One region of the Peribacillus sp. NPDC046944 genome, then DNA from elsewhere that is predicted to be linked to it. Evidence: riboswitches for the same ligand, from Rfam matches in the RefSeq annotation. Region 1 holds a riboswitch; the other holds the start of a gene.
What was found. A riboswitch is a leader RNA that binds a small molecule or an ion and turns the genes downstream of it on or off. The one in region 1 is predicted to bind lysine.

Region 1 (7,838 bases):
TTGAATTGGGAGAACCCTCAACTTCGTGAGGAAATCTATAGCATGATGAAGTGGTGGCTGGATAAAGGGGTTGATGGATTCCGGATGGATGTCATTAACTTTCTATCGAAGGACCAGCGATACATGGATGGAAACATTTTGGATGGAAAACAGCACGGCGATGGAAGTCCCTATTTCCTGAATGGACCCAGAATTCATGAGTTCTTGCAGGAAGTCAATCAACGCGTCCTTTCTGATTATGATGTGATGACAGTTGGAGAAATGCCCGGTGTTTCACCAGATGACGCGGTACTCTACACAGGGGAGGATCGTGGGGAATTACATATGGTCTTCCAATTTGAACATATGGATATAGGGGGAGGACCGGAAGGAAAATGGAATAATGAAAAATGGGATCTGAGCGATTTAAAAGGGATTCTCTCAAAATGGCAATATGGGTTGGAAGAGGTAGGTTGGAACAGTTTGTACTGGAATAACCATGACCAGCCAAGAGTTGTATCAAGATTCGGAGATGATGGGGAGTATCGGGTGGAAAGTGCGAAGATGCTTGCTGCTTGTCTTCATATGTTAAAGGGGACACCCTATATCTACCAGGGGGAAGAGCTGGGAATGACCAATATCGCTTTTGAAAGCATAGAAGAGTATCGTGACATAGAAACGATGAATTCCTATGAAGAATTAGTGAATACGTATGGATGGTCAAAAGAAAAGATGATGGCTGCCATTCATGCACGTAGTCGAGATAATGCGCGAACACCCATGCAGTGGAATGATGGACGGAATGCGGGATTCACGACAGGAACTCCATGGATCGGCGTGAATGCCAACTACCCGGAAATCAATGCAGAGAAGGCCTATAATGATCATCAATCCATTTTTCATTTTTATAAAAAGCTCATTCAATTACGTAAACAACATGACATTATCGTATATGGTCGTTTTGATTTACTTTGTCCGGATGATGAACAGATTTTTGCCTATACGAGGACGCTAGGTGAGGAAAAGGTGCTTGTGCTATGCAACTTTAAGGGACAAGAAGCGACTTTGACGATACCGACGGCGTTACATTCATTAAAGGCTACCCTGTTGATCGGCAATTATGAGCAGGAGGAAAGCGACACGGTCTCCAGTGAACCGTTGCGTCCATATGAATGCCGTGTCTACCTTTTGAAATAAGAAAAGACCTGAACTTCTCTGTTGAAGAGAGATTCAGGTCCTTTTTTTTATTTCACTTTTAGATCACATTCCTCAAGGGGAATGATTTTGGATTTATGTTTAATTTTATATCCGAGCCAGAGAACGAAGAACAAAAGAAGACCAATGTAGGAAACAAACATGGAGTTCCAATCAATTCCGTCTGTGCTGAAAGCTTGATAGCCTTGTCCAAGGATGATGAAGAGGCAAAGGACAAGCGCAAAAACCGGACCGAACGGAAAGGTTCTTGAACGGTATGGGAGGTCATTTAAATCCAGACCTTGAGCGATATAAGCTTTTCGGAATCGATAGTGGGCAAGGGCAATCCCGACCCATGTGACGAAACCAGCCATGCCGGAAGCGTTCAGTAACCAAATATACACGACTCCATCCCCGAAGAAGGAAGCCAAGAAAGCAAGACATCCGACTAAAGAAGTCACGATAAGAGCATTTACAGGTACGCCTCTTTTATCAAGCTTGCCAAGGAACTTCGGTGCTTTTCCGTCACGTGCTAAATCCCATAGCATACGGGTTGAGGCATACATGCCAGAGTTACCAGCTGAAAGTACGGATGTTAAAATGACTGCGTTCATGACAGCAGCGGCAAAGGCAAGGCCTGCGCGTTCAAAAACAAGCGTAAATGGACTGACGGCAACATCTTCACTTAGTAAACGTGCATCCGTGAAAGGAATGATCATTCCTATGACAAAGATTGCTAGGATATAGAATAAGATAATGCGCCAAAAAACGGATTTGATCGCCCTAGGGATGTTTTTCTCAGGATCTTCACTTTCTCCAGCGGTTACTCCAAGCAATTCCGTTCCTTGGAAGGAGAAGCCAGCTGCCATGAAGACTCCTAGAATGGTAAAGAAGCCTCCATTAAATGGCCCATCACCCATGGTGAAATTAGAAAAACCAATCGGATCATTTCCGCCCATGATGCCAAAAATGATTAAAAAACCAGTAATTAAGAAGATAATGACGGTCACGATTTTAATCATTGCAAACCAATATTCGGCTTCGCCAAAGCCCTTAACGGACATATAGTTAATTAAGAACATGATGAGTAATGCAACGGCACTCCAAATGAATGATGGAGTATCCGGGAACCAAAATTTCATGATCAGGACAACGGCCGCCAATTCAGCTGCTATCGTGATGGCCCAGTTATACCAATAATTCCACCCAATCGCAAAACCGAAAGAGGGATCGACGAATTTGGATGCATAAACGCGGAACGAACCGGCAACTGGCATATAAGCAGCCATCTCGGCAAGGCTTGTCATTAAATAAAAAACCATGGCGCCAATTACCGCATAAGCAACTAATGCACCACCGGGGCCAGCCGTATGAATGGCACCACCACTCGCTAAAAATAGTCCGGTGCCGATTGTTCCACCTAGAGATATCATCATAAGGTGCCTAGCTTTCAGACTCCTTTTCAGTTCAGTAGGATTTGAATTTTGTTGTTGATTTTTCAATTGATGTTACACTCCTTTTTATGGGAAGGGGACGGAATATAAAAAAAACAGCAGTCGAAAAAGATCGACGGCTGTATATAGATACCCGTTTAATCCTTCCGAAGATAGCTCCCCACGTTTTATGAAAACGTGACAGTGATGTTCCTGTTCGAAAACATCGCCAGCCTAGAAATACAAGGAATATTTCTACACTTCGGCAACTTATCCTTTCAAACGGAGTCGTCAACTTTCCTGAATCTCGTCCGTGTTACTTTTATAAGCCGCAGCCTCTAACTCATCGGTAAATGAGGAAGTATTCAATTCGTACTGTTAATAACGCGAATTTTAAATGGTGACATACAGTTTGTGAGTCACTGAATGAAATTTGCTATATTAAAATTATAAAATATTCCTCTAGAGAGCGCAATGTTTATTTTTCAAGTATCTTTTTCCCTAATTAGACATGAATCAAACCATTTAGTGTTCAAATAGATAATATAGGTGAATAATAAAAACAAATAATTCTGATTATTATACACTTTTTCGCGTTATAAGGCTGAAACCTAGCTTTACATGTTTGATCGTGGCAGGATCCTCAAAAAGGTCAACAGCCATTCTCCCAATCGAATCCAAGGGTAGGGATATAGTCGAGATGTCCAGCATTTCGCTAATACTATCGTTATTGAAACCAAGGATGGCGACGTCTTCAGGTATCTTAACTCCCGCTTTTTGAGCGGAAATGATGAAGCCAGCTGCCGTATCATCGTTCGTTATAATGATGGCCTCTGGCTTATCCTGCATGGCGACCCATTCTTGAAAGGCCCTTTCTCCGTCTTTGATATAGTAACTGCCTTCAAACAGCCATTCCTCTTTACTTATAAAATGATGTTTTTTCATGCTATCTTCAAACGCCTTTATCCGAAGTGAACTATTCCTGCTCTTTTTTCGCCCAAGGCTGTAGCCTATTTTCTTATATCCCTTGTTTACCAAGTAGTCGAGGGCTGAGGAAAAGGCGGCATAATGGTCGATGCTGATCGAAGAAAATTCTGACTGCGATGTATCTTCACATAAGATAATCGGACCGTAGACATGATACTCCAAGAGCACTTTCATTTCTGAGATTCTAGAACAGACGATGATGCCATCGAGTTGCTTCATTTGTAACATTTTCAGTGCTTGGATTTCTTTCTCTCTTTCATATTGTGTTTGGAAGATGACAATATGGTAACCAAGGACATTTGCTTGTTTATTAATTCCCTGGATGATTGCTCCGTAATAGGGGTGATTGGTGTATGGAATGATGACGCCAATCAGATGAGTCTTGCCTTTCGTAAGATGGATGGCGTTGATATTTCTCGTATAGTTCAATTGCTCGATGGCCTTTAGTACACTCTTTCTCTTTTCCTCACTTACATAAGGATGGTTATTCATCACGCGAGATACGGTCGTAATCGATACACCTGCATATTCAGCGATTTTTTTTATGTTCGTCATTAGATCACCATTTTTCGTTTTTTACAGTCTACCCTATGAAACCCATTTCAGAGCAAGAGAACGAAAGCATAAAGGGGAAATGCCTTCATGCTGGGACTTGTTCTGGTATGGGTTTCATCCTTTAAGATTAATAAAAGTCTTGAAGGAGGGATGAAGATGTTAACGACTTTGCTTTGTTTGATCGTGCTTTGCGGGATTGAGTTGGGGTTAGCTTATCTAGCAGTAAAATCACAAAAATGATTTAAAGCTTTGCTTCATAATAAAAAACGGAAATCGCCCATGACCCGAGATGAAGAAGTAAGAGAATACCTAGAACAGGGGCAACAGAGAGTTTTACGCCAAAAAATAATAAGAAGAAAAAGATATAGATCCCAAAAAGGGTGAAAAACCAGCTGGTTGCCCGTGCTTTAGTTCGGATGAGGTCAAATCGTTCATCCAATCCCCGTCGCTTGGCAGCGGCACGGCGACCTCCCCTTAATCCAGCCAGCCCTCCGATGATGCCAAGGGTACTTCCTAAAAAAGCCCACCAGTTAAAATCCATTACATTTCCTCCTCCTCAAATAGAAATATATCCTCAATGGTCAAATCGAACACTTTTGCCAGTTTGTAAGCAAGCTTGATGGATGGATCGAATCTTCCGGATTCTATAGAAATAATCGTCTGCCGGGATACGCCCGTTAGTTCGGATAGCTTTTCTTGTGTAAGTTGATGAGACTTGCGCATATCCCGTAATTTGTTTTTCAACCCCTCAGGCTCCTTTCTTTAATGTAAAGCTCACTGTACGTAAAGTATACTTTACAAAAGTTGTTTTGTATATATTTTCCTGCATTAAATTTCTTCAGTCCAACATTTAAAAATTTGCACTTTTTACGAATAATTGTGTATAGTATAAAATAAGTTGTATAGAGGAAACATTCTAGCGCGTAGGACAAAATATAACGGATTTTTTTTGGCCTAAATCTTGCCCTTGGTAAACTTTTTTATATAGGGCTATAAAATGGAGGGGAATACATGAAGTTTTTGAAATGGGTTGGAAGCTTGCTTATGGCAGTGGTCATGATATCAGGATGTAGCAATGAACCATCGAATCACGTTCAAGGAAAGCTGAATGTAGTAGCTACGACGGGGATGATTGGGGACTTGGTCGAGAATATCGGCGGTGAACATGTGAAGGTCACAAGTTTAATGGGGCCGGGAGTCGACCCCCACCTATATAAGGCAACGCAGGGGGACGTGAAAACACTTGATTCAGCTGACATGATTTTTTATAACGGTGTGCACCTTGAAGGGAAAATGACGGATATCTTTGAAATGATGAGTAAGGAGAAACCGACGATTGCGGTGACGAAAGACTTTACGGGGGATCAGCTTCATAAGGTCAGTGAAACGGAACATGACCCGCATGTCTGGTTTGATGTAAAGCTTTGGATGGTGGCAGCGGAAGCCGTGAAGGAAGAGCTGATTGCAAATGACCCGGACCATGAAGCTAGTTATCTAGAAAATTATGAAGCCTATGTTATCCAGTTGAAGGAACTTGATGAATATGTCCATGAGGAGATAAATAAGATTCCGGAGAATCAGCGGGTCCTCGTCACGGCACATGATGCTTTTGGGTATTACGGCAAATCATATGGATTGGAAGTGAGAGGGCTTCAGGGGATGAATACTCTATCGGAATATGGTTCGAAGGATGTAACGGATATGCGTGAATATCTTGTGGAAAATGAAATCAAAGCCATTTTCGTGGAATCAAGCGTACCGAAAAAGGCTATCGAAGCGGTCATTCAGGGAGCTGAAAAGCAAGGCCATAGCGTGGAAATAGGCGGCGAGCTGTTCTCGGATGCAATGGGGGAAAAAGGCACGGAAGAAGGAACCTATATCGGAATGGTCCGGCATAATACCGATACGATCGTGAAGGCATTAAAATAGGAGGAAATGGGATGAATTATGCGTTGAAAGTCGAGAATCTGACGATAGCTTATCATAAAAAGCCGGTGGTCGAAGATGTTACATTCGAGGTTCCGGAAGGGAATCTGATTGGTATCATCGGTCCGAATGGGGCGGGGAAATCCACCTTGATCAAGGGGATTCTTGAATTGGTTCCAAGACTAGCCGGGAAAGTCACGATCCATGGTGCTTCTTATAAATCCATGAGGAAGAGTATCGGTTATGTACCACAGCGAGAATCGGTGGACTGGGATTTCCCGACAAATGCACTCGATGTCGTGATGATGGGCAGGTACGGGCACCTGGGCTGGTTGAAGCGTCCCGGGAAGGCTGAACGAATGAAGGCGATGGAATGTCTGGAAAAAGTAGGGATGGTTGAGTATGCTGACCGTCAGATTAGTCAGCTTTCCGGCGGGCAGCAGCAACGGATTTTCCTGGCACGGGCGTTGGCGCAGGAAGCGGACATCTATTTCATGGATGAACCATTTGTGGGCGTTGATGCCGCAACGGAAAAGGCAATCATCCAGCTATTGATGGAGCTGAAAGAAAAAGGGAAGACAGTTCTTGTAGTGCATCATGATTTGTCGACTGTGAAGGAATATTTCGATTGGACGATGTTGCTGAATAAAAAGGTGATGAAGATTGGTCCGACAGAAGAGGTCTTCATTCCTGAGTTTTTGCAGGAGACATATGGAGGACGGTTAGCGATATTATCCGATGCTGAGTCAGGCTTGCTATTGAAATGAGGTGTACACGATGAACGTTCTGGATATACTTGCGGACCCCAACACAAGATGGATATTGCTAGGCACCATGTTCCTTGGCTTAAGCAGTGGAGTCATCGGAAGTTTTGCTTACTTGAGAAAACAATCCCTATTGGGTGACACGCTCGCACATGCGGCCTTGCCTGGGATTTGCGTCGCTTTCATAGTAACAGGGGTGAAGTCGACCTCCTTCTTTCTGATCGGAGCGGCCGTCGCAGGTTTAGTGGCGGTTTTTCTGATTAGCATACTGACGAGGTACAGTAAAATCAAACAGGATGCGGCACTAGGCATCGTATTGACTTCATTCTTTGGATTGGGAATCGTATTGCTAACCCAAATCCAGCAGAGTGAATATGGAAACCAAAGCGGACTGGACACTTTTCTGTTCGGGCAAACGGCATCGATGGTGATGTCGGATGTGTATATGATGATGACCGTTTCCTTTATACTCATTTTCACTTGTACGTTATTTTTCAAGGAATTTAAGCTATTGTCCTTCGATCCTGGATTTGCCAAGGGGATGGGATTGCCGGTAGTATTCCTCGACTATTTCATCATGATGCTGATAGTGGCGGCTGTCGTCATCGGCATTCAGGCGGTAGGGGTAGTGTTGATGGCATCCTTGCTGATTACCCCAGCCGTTTCTGCCAGGTACTGGACGGAGCGCCTGCATATCATGGTCATACTCTCTGGAATTTTCGGTTTGCTGAGCGGGGTGTCCGGGACATTAATCAGCACGTCGGTCAATAACCTGCCAACAGGCCCTTTGATTGTTTTATCGGCCACGGTCTGGTTTTTCTTTTCCATGCTTTTTGCTCCTAAACGTGGAGTCATCTCCAAGACGTGGAGAAGGGTTTCGGCAAAAAAGATCTATGTACATGAACAGGAAAAAAGGAAAGGAAGCCATTCAGCATGAACGATTTTTGGATTATCTTAGTCGGGGCACTTGTAGCGAGTTCCTGCAGTGTACTGGGGTGTT
Region 2 (7,838 bases), on a different contig from region 1:
TCAGTTTCAGAAAAACTGTTCCTATTAATTCAAAAACATTTTCAAATCCTTTCAGAAGACGTGAATTTAGCAATTGTCACTCAATTGGAATTAAGACAGTCAAACAAAGAATTACGACTTAGGATTAATGAAGTATTAAAAGGATATTTAAATGTAATTGATCAAATCATTACCGATGGGAAAGAAAATGGTGAATTCCTGCCTGATTTAAATAACTTACTCGCAAGGCAAATGATTTTTGGAACGATTGATGAAACAGCAACAACTTGGGTGATGAATGAACAAAAATATTCACTTGCTGACCTTGCGTCAGATGTTCATCGCCTTCTACTCGGTGGTTGTGGCACGAAACGGTAAAGACAAAATAGAGGATGGCCAGACCCATCCTCTAGCCATTTGGCTACCTGCCTTTTACCGAAGTACATAACGAATTTTCAAAAAAGTTTGACTATGATGGGGGAGATCAATATGGAATACCTTACACTCGCAATCGAAGATCGCGTTGCTATTATATCGATAAACCATGCACCTGCTAACGCTCTTTCTTCCGCTATTGTGGAAGAATTATCACAGGCTTTCGATCAAATCGAAAGCAATGAAGAAGTGCGTGTGGTGTTACTCCATGGTGAGGGAAGGTTCTTCTCTGCTGGAGCGGATATTAAAGAATTCACTAGTGTGGAAAACGGTAAAGCCTTTGTGAAACTAGCCCAAAATGGTCAATCTGTGTTTGAGAGAATCGAATCGTTTCCAAAGCCGGTAATTGCAGCCATTCATGGAGCCGCTCTTGGCGGAGGACTGGAACTGGCCATGGCCTGTCACATTCGGTTAGTAACTGAACGTGCAAAATTAGGTTTGCCTGAGCTGCAACTTGGATTGATTCCTGGATATGCTGGTTCACAGCGCCTACCACGGTATGTCGGAACGGCAAAAGCTGCTGAAATGCTATTTACGAGTGAGCCAATAACGGGTCAACAAGCTGTACAGTGGGGTTTGGCAAACCACGCTTACACTGATGAAGAATTATTGCCTAAAGCTAAGGAATTGGCCGCTAAGATTGTCAAGAAAAGCCCGCTAGCCTTGAAGTCCGCTATAGAACTATTGAATTATTCGAAGGGTGATTCCTACTATAAAGGTGTAGAAAAGGAAACCGTCCTATTCGGAGAAGCCTTTGACAGCGCTGATGCAAAAGAGGGAATCGATGCTTTTATAAATAAAAGGGAACCGGTATTTAAAGGAGAATGATCCTTAAGCCACCCTTTTGATTAGTAAATTTATTACTTATATTTTAAAAAAATGCAGGATTTTAAGGAATTCTGAAGAATACCATTATAAGTATGCCTAAAAAACACAATCTTCAAAACTCAAATTATTCGGGAGGTATTATCGTGAACATTTATGTGCTACTGAAAAGAACATTTGATACAGAAGAAAAAATTACGCTTTCTAACGGGAAAATTAATGAGGATGGAGCAGAATTCATCATCAATCCATACGATGAGTATGCCGTAGAAGAAGCCATCCAAGTGCGTGATGCTCAAGGTGGAGAAGTAACGGTTATTTCCGTCGGTTCTGAAGAGGCTGAAAAACAATTGCGTACAGCGCTTGCTATGGGTGCTGACAAAGCTGTTCTAATAAATATCGAAGACGACATAGAAAATGGCGATCAATTCACGACTGCCAAAATTATTGGAGAGTACTTAAAAGATAAAGAAGCTGATCTGATCATTGCAGGTAACGTGGCCATTGATGGTGGATCTGGACAAGTAGGACCGCGTGTAGCAGAAATATTGGATATCCCTTATATCACAACCATTACGAAATTAAGCATTTCAGGTGGAAATGTAAGCGTTATCCGTGATGTAGAAGGGGATTCAGAAACAATCGAAGCCTCACTGCCACTGCTGGTAACGGCGCAGCAAGGTTTGAACGAGCCTCGTTATCCATCTTTACCGGGGATCATGAAAGCGAAGAAGAAACCGCTTGAAGAGTTGGAATTGGATGATTTGGATTTGGAAGAAGACGATGTCGAGGCAAAAACAAAAACGATTGAGATCTTCCTTCCAGCCAAAAAAGAAGCTGGTAAAGTATTGAATGGTGAGATTCCGAACCAAGTTAGCGAACTTGTTCAATTATTACGCAGTGAAGCAAAAGTAATTTAATAGAAGGATTTCTATTGAAAATAAAACACAACAAAAAGATAAAATAGAGCACAGGAGGTTTTTAAAAATGGCTAGAAAGTTTCTTGTATTGGGCGAAGTACGCGATGGTTCTCTTAGAAATGTATCGTTCGAAGCTATCGGAGCGGCTAAACTTGCTGCAGACGGCGGAGAAATCGTAGGTGTTTTAGTTGGTGACAGTGTTCAGTCTTTTGGGAGTGAATTGATTCAGTATGGTGCCGACCGAGTGGTAGTGGTCGAAAACGATCAATTAAAACAATATACATCAGATGGATATGCTCAAAGTTTACTAGCTATTATCGAGCAAGAAAAACCAGAAGGCATTTTCTTCGGTCATACGGCATTAGGGAAAGACTTGGCTCCTAAATTAGCTGGCAAGCTGGAATCAGGTTTGATTTCAGATGTGACGTCCATTGAAGAAGAAGGCGGAAATATCGTCTTCACTCGCCCGATATATTCAGGTAAAGCCTTTGAAAAGAAAATCGTCACAGATGGTATTGTATTCGCGACCATCCGTCCGAATAACATTGAACCTCTATCGAAAGATGAGTCCCGTTCTGGGGATGTATCTACATTAAATGTGGATATTAAAGATTTACGTACAATTATCAAGGATGTAGTAAGAAAGGCAAGTGAAGGGGTCGACCTTTCAGAAGCGAAAGTGGTCATCGCCGGTGGGCGAGGTGTGAAAAGTGAAGATGGTTTCGAACCTTTGAAAGAGCTTGCTGAAGTTCTTGGGGGAGCAGTCGGAGCCTCTCGTGGTGCGTGTGATGCTGATTATTGCGATTACTCTTTACAAATCGGACAAACGGGTAAAGTTGTTACGCCTGACCTTTATATTGCCTGCGGAATTTCCGGAGCCATACAGCATTTAGCAGGGATGTCCAACTCCAAAATCATCGTAGCCATCAATAAAGATCCTGAAGCCAATATTTTCAATGTGGCCGATTACGGAATCGTCGGGGACTTATTCGAAGTTATCCCATTGTTAACGGAAGAATTCAAAAAGTTAAAGGTGAATGCTTGATTTGTAAGTTGATATAAAAGAAAAGGCGTCTGTCAGGGAATGAACTGGCAAGCGCCTTTTCTTTTTATGACAATCTATTAGGTTCTAGGCAGTATTTTTTCTCTGTTTATGGACATGCTACCATTGAAGCAAAATAATAGCATCTGTTCCTGTTACAATGTTATACTGTCTATAGTTATTTGAGTACATTTTAGGAGGATAAAATATATGGCTATCGTAAATTCAACTGATCAAACATTCACAGCAGATACTAATGAAGGTGTCGTTCTTGTAGACTTTTGGGCTCCATGGTGTGGACCATGTAAAATGATCGCTCCTGTTCTTCACGAGTTAGATGAAGAAATTGGCGACAAAGCAAAAATCGTAAAAGTGGACGTTGATGAAAACCAAGAAACAGCTGGAAAATTCGGCGTTATGAGCATCCCTACTTTAATCGTTCTTAAAGACGGTGAAGTTGTGGATAAAGTGGTTGGATTCCAACCGAAGGAAGCTCTGGCTGAACTTCTTGCTAAACACGCTTAATTTGAATGAAGGAAGAGCTTCAGGTCTACGGACTTGAAGCTTTTTTTTGTATCTTGATATATAATTGATTGTAGAATGGGAGAACAGGAGGCTGAATGCATGAATCAACGGATAAAGAATAAACTTGCCCTTCTCCCTGATCAGCCTGGTTGTTATTTAATGAAGGATCGTCAGGGAACGATCATTTATGTTGGCAAGGCGAAAGTATTGAAAAACCGCGTCCGTTCATATTTCACGGGCTCACATGATGGGAAAACATTCAGGCTCGTAAATGAAATCGAGGATTTCGAGTATATCGTTACCTCCTCCAATATCGAGGCGCTTATTTTAGAACTGAATTTAATCAAAAAACACGATCCAAAATATAACGTCATGTTGAAGGATGACAAGACCTACCCATTCATCAAGTTGACGGCTGAAAAACACCCGCGTTTGATCATCACGAGAAAAGTCAAAAAAGATAAAGGGAAATACTTTGGTCCTTATCCCAATGCTTTTGCGGCCAATGAAACGAAAAAACTTCTGGATCGGATCTATCCATTAAGGAAATGTAATACGCTTCCAGACCGTGTCTGCCTATATTACCACCTTGGCCAGTGCTTGGCCCCTTGCGTTTATGATGTAGAGGAACGGGAATATAAGCAAATCGTCGATGATATTAACCGATTTTTAAATGGCGGTCATACCGAGATAAAGAAAGAACTCACGGAAAAAATGCTTGAAGCCTCTGAAATGCTCGATTTTGAACGGGCGAAGGAATATCGGGATAAAATTGCCCACATCGAGATTACAATGGAAAAACAGAAAATGATGACGACTGATTTCATTGACAGGGACGTATTCGGTTTTGCCTATGATAAAGGGTGGATGTGCGTACAAGTATTTTTTGTGCGACAAGGGAAACTGATTGAAAGAGATGTTTCGCTCTTTCCGGTCTACGATGAACCGGAACAGGAGCTTCTTACGTATCTCGGACAGTTTTATGAAAAGGCCAATCACTTTAAGCCAAAAGAGATATTGTTGCCGGAGTCTGTTGATGCCGAGCTGGCGGAGAGCTTGCTTGGTGTAAAAACGCTTCATCCGAAAAGGGGCGCGAAAAAGGATATGCTGCAATTGGCAAATAAAAACGCCTCCATCGCCCTTCAAGAGAAGTTCTCATTAATTGAACGGGATGAAGAAAGAACGATTAAGGCAGTGGAGAATTTAGGGGATAAGTTAGGCATCTACACTCCACATCGTATCGAGGCTTTTGATAACTCGAATATTCAAGGAAGTGATCCTGTATCTGCTTTGGTCGTTTTCATTGATGGCAAGCCGGAAAAGCGGGAGTATCGAAAGTATAAAATTAAAACGGTGAAAGGGCCTGATGATTACGAATCGATGCGTGAAGTTGTCCGAAGAAGATATTCACGCGTCTTAAAAGATGGCCTTCCACTTCCTGACTTGATCATCATCGATGGAGGGAAAGGACATGTGGAGGCCGTTCGGGACATTTTGGAAAATGAACTCGGTCTCGATATTCCGCTTTCTGGCCTTATTAAGGATGAAAAACACAGGACATCCCAATTGATGATTGGAAACCCGCTCGAACTGATTCCACTTGATTCGCGAAGTCAGGAATTTTACTTGCTACAAAGAATCCAAGATGAAGTGCATCGGTTCGCGATTACCTTCCATCGCCAGCTTCGTGGGAAAAATGCCATTCATTCACTTCTGGATGATATTCCAGGTGTAGGTGAGAAAAGAAGAAAGCAGCTGTTACGGCATTTCGGGTCATTGAAAAAAATGAAAGAGGCCTCAGTCGAACAGATAATCGAAGCGGGAATGCCTAAAAATGTAGCGGATGGAATCTTTAGAAAATTACAAGAATGACCTTGCGAGTGTCTTTTTCCTATGCTATGCTTAAAAGGGATTTTTAAACAAGACAATTTAAAGTGCTGATAGAGGTGCGGAATTCAATAGTAAAAACCTAGAGAAGTATGAGCTTCAATGAAGGGTTTTGAAAGGGAATGACGCCGAAGGAAAACAAGACTCATACCTTGTTTTTCTGGTCTGACCATTTAAAAGATGGCAGATTGTCAGGGTTGATACCTTGGAGAGCTATCTCACTGTGATTACTGAACGGATACGTAACCACAGCAATGAGATATTCTCATTGCTTTTTTTATTGCCTAAAAAAGATAGAGAGGGTGCATGAGAATGGCACTGATTGTACAAAAATTTGGCGGTACTTCTGTAGGGAGTGTCGAGAAAATCAAACATGTCGCTAATCGTGTAATCGAGGAAGCTGAAAAAGGTAATGACGTCGTTGTCGTTGTTTCGGCAATGGGGAAGACAACGGATGAATTGGTTTCCATGGCGAGAGATATTTCCGCATCCCCAAGTAAGAGGGAAATGGATATGTTATTGACGACCGGGGAACAAGTTACGATTGCCTTGTTAACGATGGCATTGGTGGAAAAGGGGCATGAAGCCGTATCCTTTACGGGCTGGCAGGCTGGGATGCAGACAGAGTCCGTTCACGGAAATGCGCGAATTTTAAATATCGATGCTTCCAGAATTCAAGCTCAGTTGCAAGCAAAAAAGATCGTCATCGTTGCCGGTTTTCAAGGAATGGATGAACATGGGGAAATCACGACATTGGGTCGGGGCGGTTCCGATACAACGGCGGTTGCCATAGCCGCAGCACTACACGCAAACCGATGCGATATTTATACCGATGTAACCGGTGTTTTCACAACAGATCCACGCTACATAAAAAACGCCAGGAAATTAACATCCGTATCTTATGACGAAATGTTGGAGCTGGCCCATTTAGGGGCTGGGGTCCTGCACCCACGGGCCGTTGAATATGCAAAAAACTATCAAATCTCGCTTGAAGTCCGTTCAAGCTTAGAAAAAGAATCTGGGACCATCATTGAGGAGGAAGCGAATATGGAAGAGAATTTAATTGTACGGGGTATTGCTTTTGAGGATAGCATCACAAGAGTTACAGTGAACGGCTTGCCTCGATCACTTGGTGTATTATCCACGATTTTCACGACACTGGCGAAAAATCACATAAATGTAGATATCATCATCCAGAGCATGACATCAGAAGATACGACCAATCTCTCTTTTTCTATTAAAAGCGAAGATACAAAAGCAGCTTTAATGGTTCTTGAAAACAATAAAAGCCAGTTGGAATTTGATGATATAGAAACGGAAGGCGAGTTGGCTAAAGTCTCTATCGTCGGTTCAGGAATGGTTTCCAATCCCGGAGTGGCCGCAGAGATGTTTGAAGTCATGGCGAATACAGGGATCCAAGTGAAAATGGTCAGCACTTCGGAAATCAAAGTTTCTACCGTCGTAAACGAAAAGGAAATGGTCAAAGCGGTTGAAGCGCTTCACGAGGCGTTCAAACTGGGACAGCACGCCAAAGTCCTTGCCTGATTGACTAAAACTGATGAAAAGATGTACCTAATGCTTTTATAAAGAAAAAGGGCACCTAAAAAAAGGTTGCCCTTTTTCGGTGCCCGGACTGTATGGAAAGATTAATATCAAAGATAATAGACGGCTAGAGAGAGTAGCATGATGCAAAATAGGATAAGACCTACGACAAGGGTGAAGGAAGAGGAAAGGGAGATGATATCGGAAAGTTTAGGGATGTCTTCTTTTTCCTCCCCTACATGCTGATTTTGTATTTGGAATACTCTCCGGAAACTATAAAAGACTACGTCGAAAAATCCTCGTTGGACGACGAAAGTAACCAATGCTAGAAGAATCAGTCCTCCACTGATGTAAAAGGTCATATTAATAAAATTCAATAGAGAGAGATCTTGATGGAATATAAGGGATAACAAAATGGATAGCACGATACCAAATCCCGTACCTATAAGTATTTTTTTCATTCTTTTTACCTCGATTTTCTTTTTATAAGTATATCAAAAACACTAAATAAACAAAAATGATTTTTTGAAATAGTATGAAAAAGCGATAGTAAAAAACATAATAGTATTCTAAAAAATCCGATAAAACGGCGTAAGCAGCACTTTAAAGCCTTAAAGTAGTAAAAACCTAGGTTTTCCTTGGTTTTTGAGTATTTTTAATTTTTTAGAAATAATTTATTATTC

Region 2: it holds a riboswitch for lysine, as region 1 does, so the genes downstream of both, ACQKIC_RS07570 (aspartate kinase) here and ACQKIC_RS13065 (amino acid permease) in region 1, are expected to answer to the same signal.

Annotation. Positions count from the first base shown of each region.
Region 1 covers NZ_JBNNML010000006.1:157,359-165,196, reverse strand. Annotated here, with positions in the region: gene ACQKIC_RS13070 (glycoside hydrolase family 13 protein) at 1-1,176, shown strand, start outside; gene ACQKIC_RS13065 (amino acid permease) at 1,224-2,675, opposite strand; lysine riboswitch at 2,773-2,955, opposite strand; gene ACQKIC_RS13060 (LacI family DNA-binding transcriptional regulator) at 3,186-4,148, opposite strand; gene ACQKIC_RS13055 (hypothetical protein) at 4,236-4,388, shown strand; gene ACQKIC_RS13050 (hypothetical protein) at 4,390-4,689, opposite strand; gene ACQKIC_RS13045 (helix-turn-helix transcriptional regulator) at 4,689-4,892, opposite strand; gene ACQKIC_RS13040 (metal ABC transporter solute-binding protein, Zn/Mn family) at 5,160-6,077, shown strand; gene ACQKIC_RS13035 (metal ABC transporter ATP-binding protein) at 6,089-6,841, shown strand; gene ACQKIC_RS13030 (metal ABC transporter permease) at 6,852-7,775, shown strand; gene ACQKIC_RS13025 (metal ABC transporter permease) at 7,772-7,838, shown strand, end outside.
Region 2 covers NZ_JBNNML010000003.1:392,976-400,813, reverse strand. Annotated here, with positions in the region: gene ACQKIC_RS07600 (TetR/AcrR family transcriptional regulator) at 1-357, shown strand, start outside; gene ACQKIC_RS07595 (enoyl-CoA hydratase) at 469-1,242, shown strand; gene ACQKIC_RS07590 (electron transfer flavoprotein subunit beta/FixA family protein) at 1,386-2,159, shown strand; gene ACQKIC_RS07585 (electron transfer flavoprotein subunit alpha/FixB family protein) at 2,227-3,204, shown strand; gene trxA (thioredoxin) at 3,412-3,726, shown strand; gene uvrC (excinuclease ABC subunit UvrC) at 3,826-5,598, shown strand; lysine riboswitch at 5,660-5,837, shown strand; gene ACQKIC_RS07570 (aspartate kinase) at 5,926-7,158, shown strand; gene ACQKIC_RS07565 (DUF3899 domain-containing protein) at 7,266-7,616, opposite strand.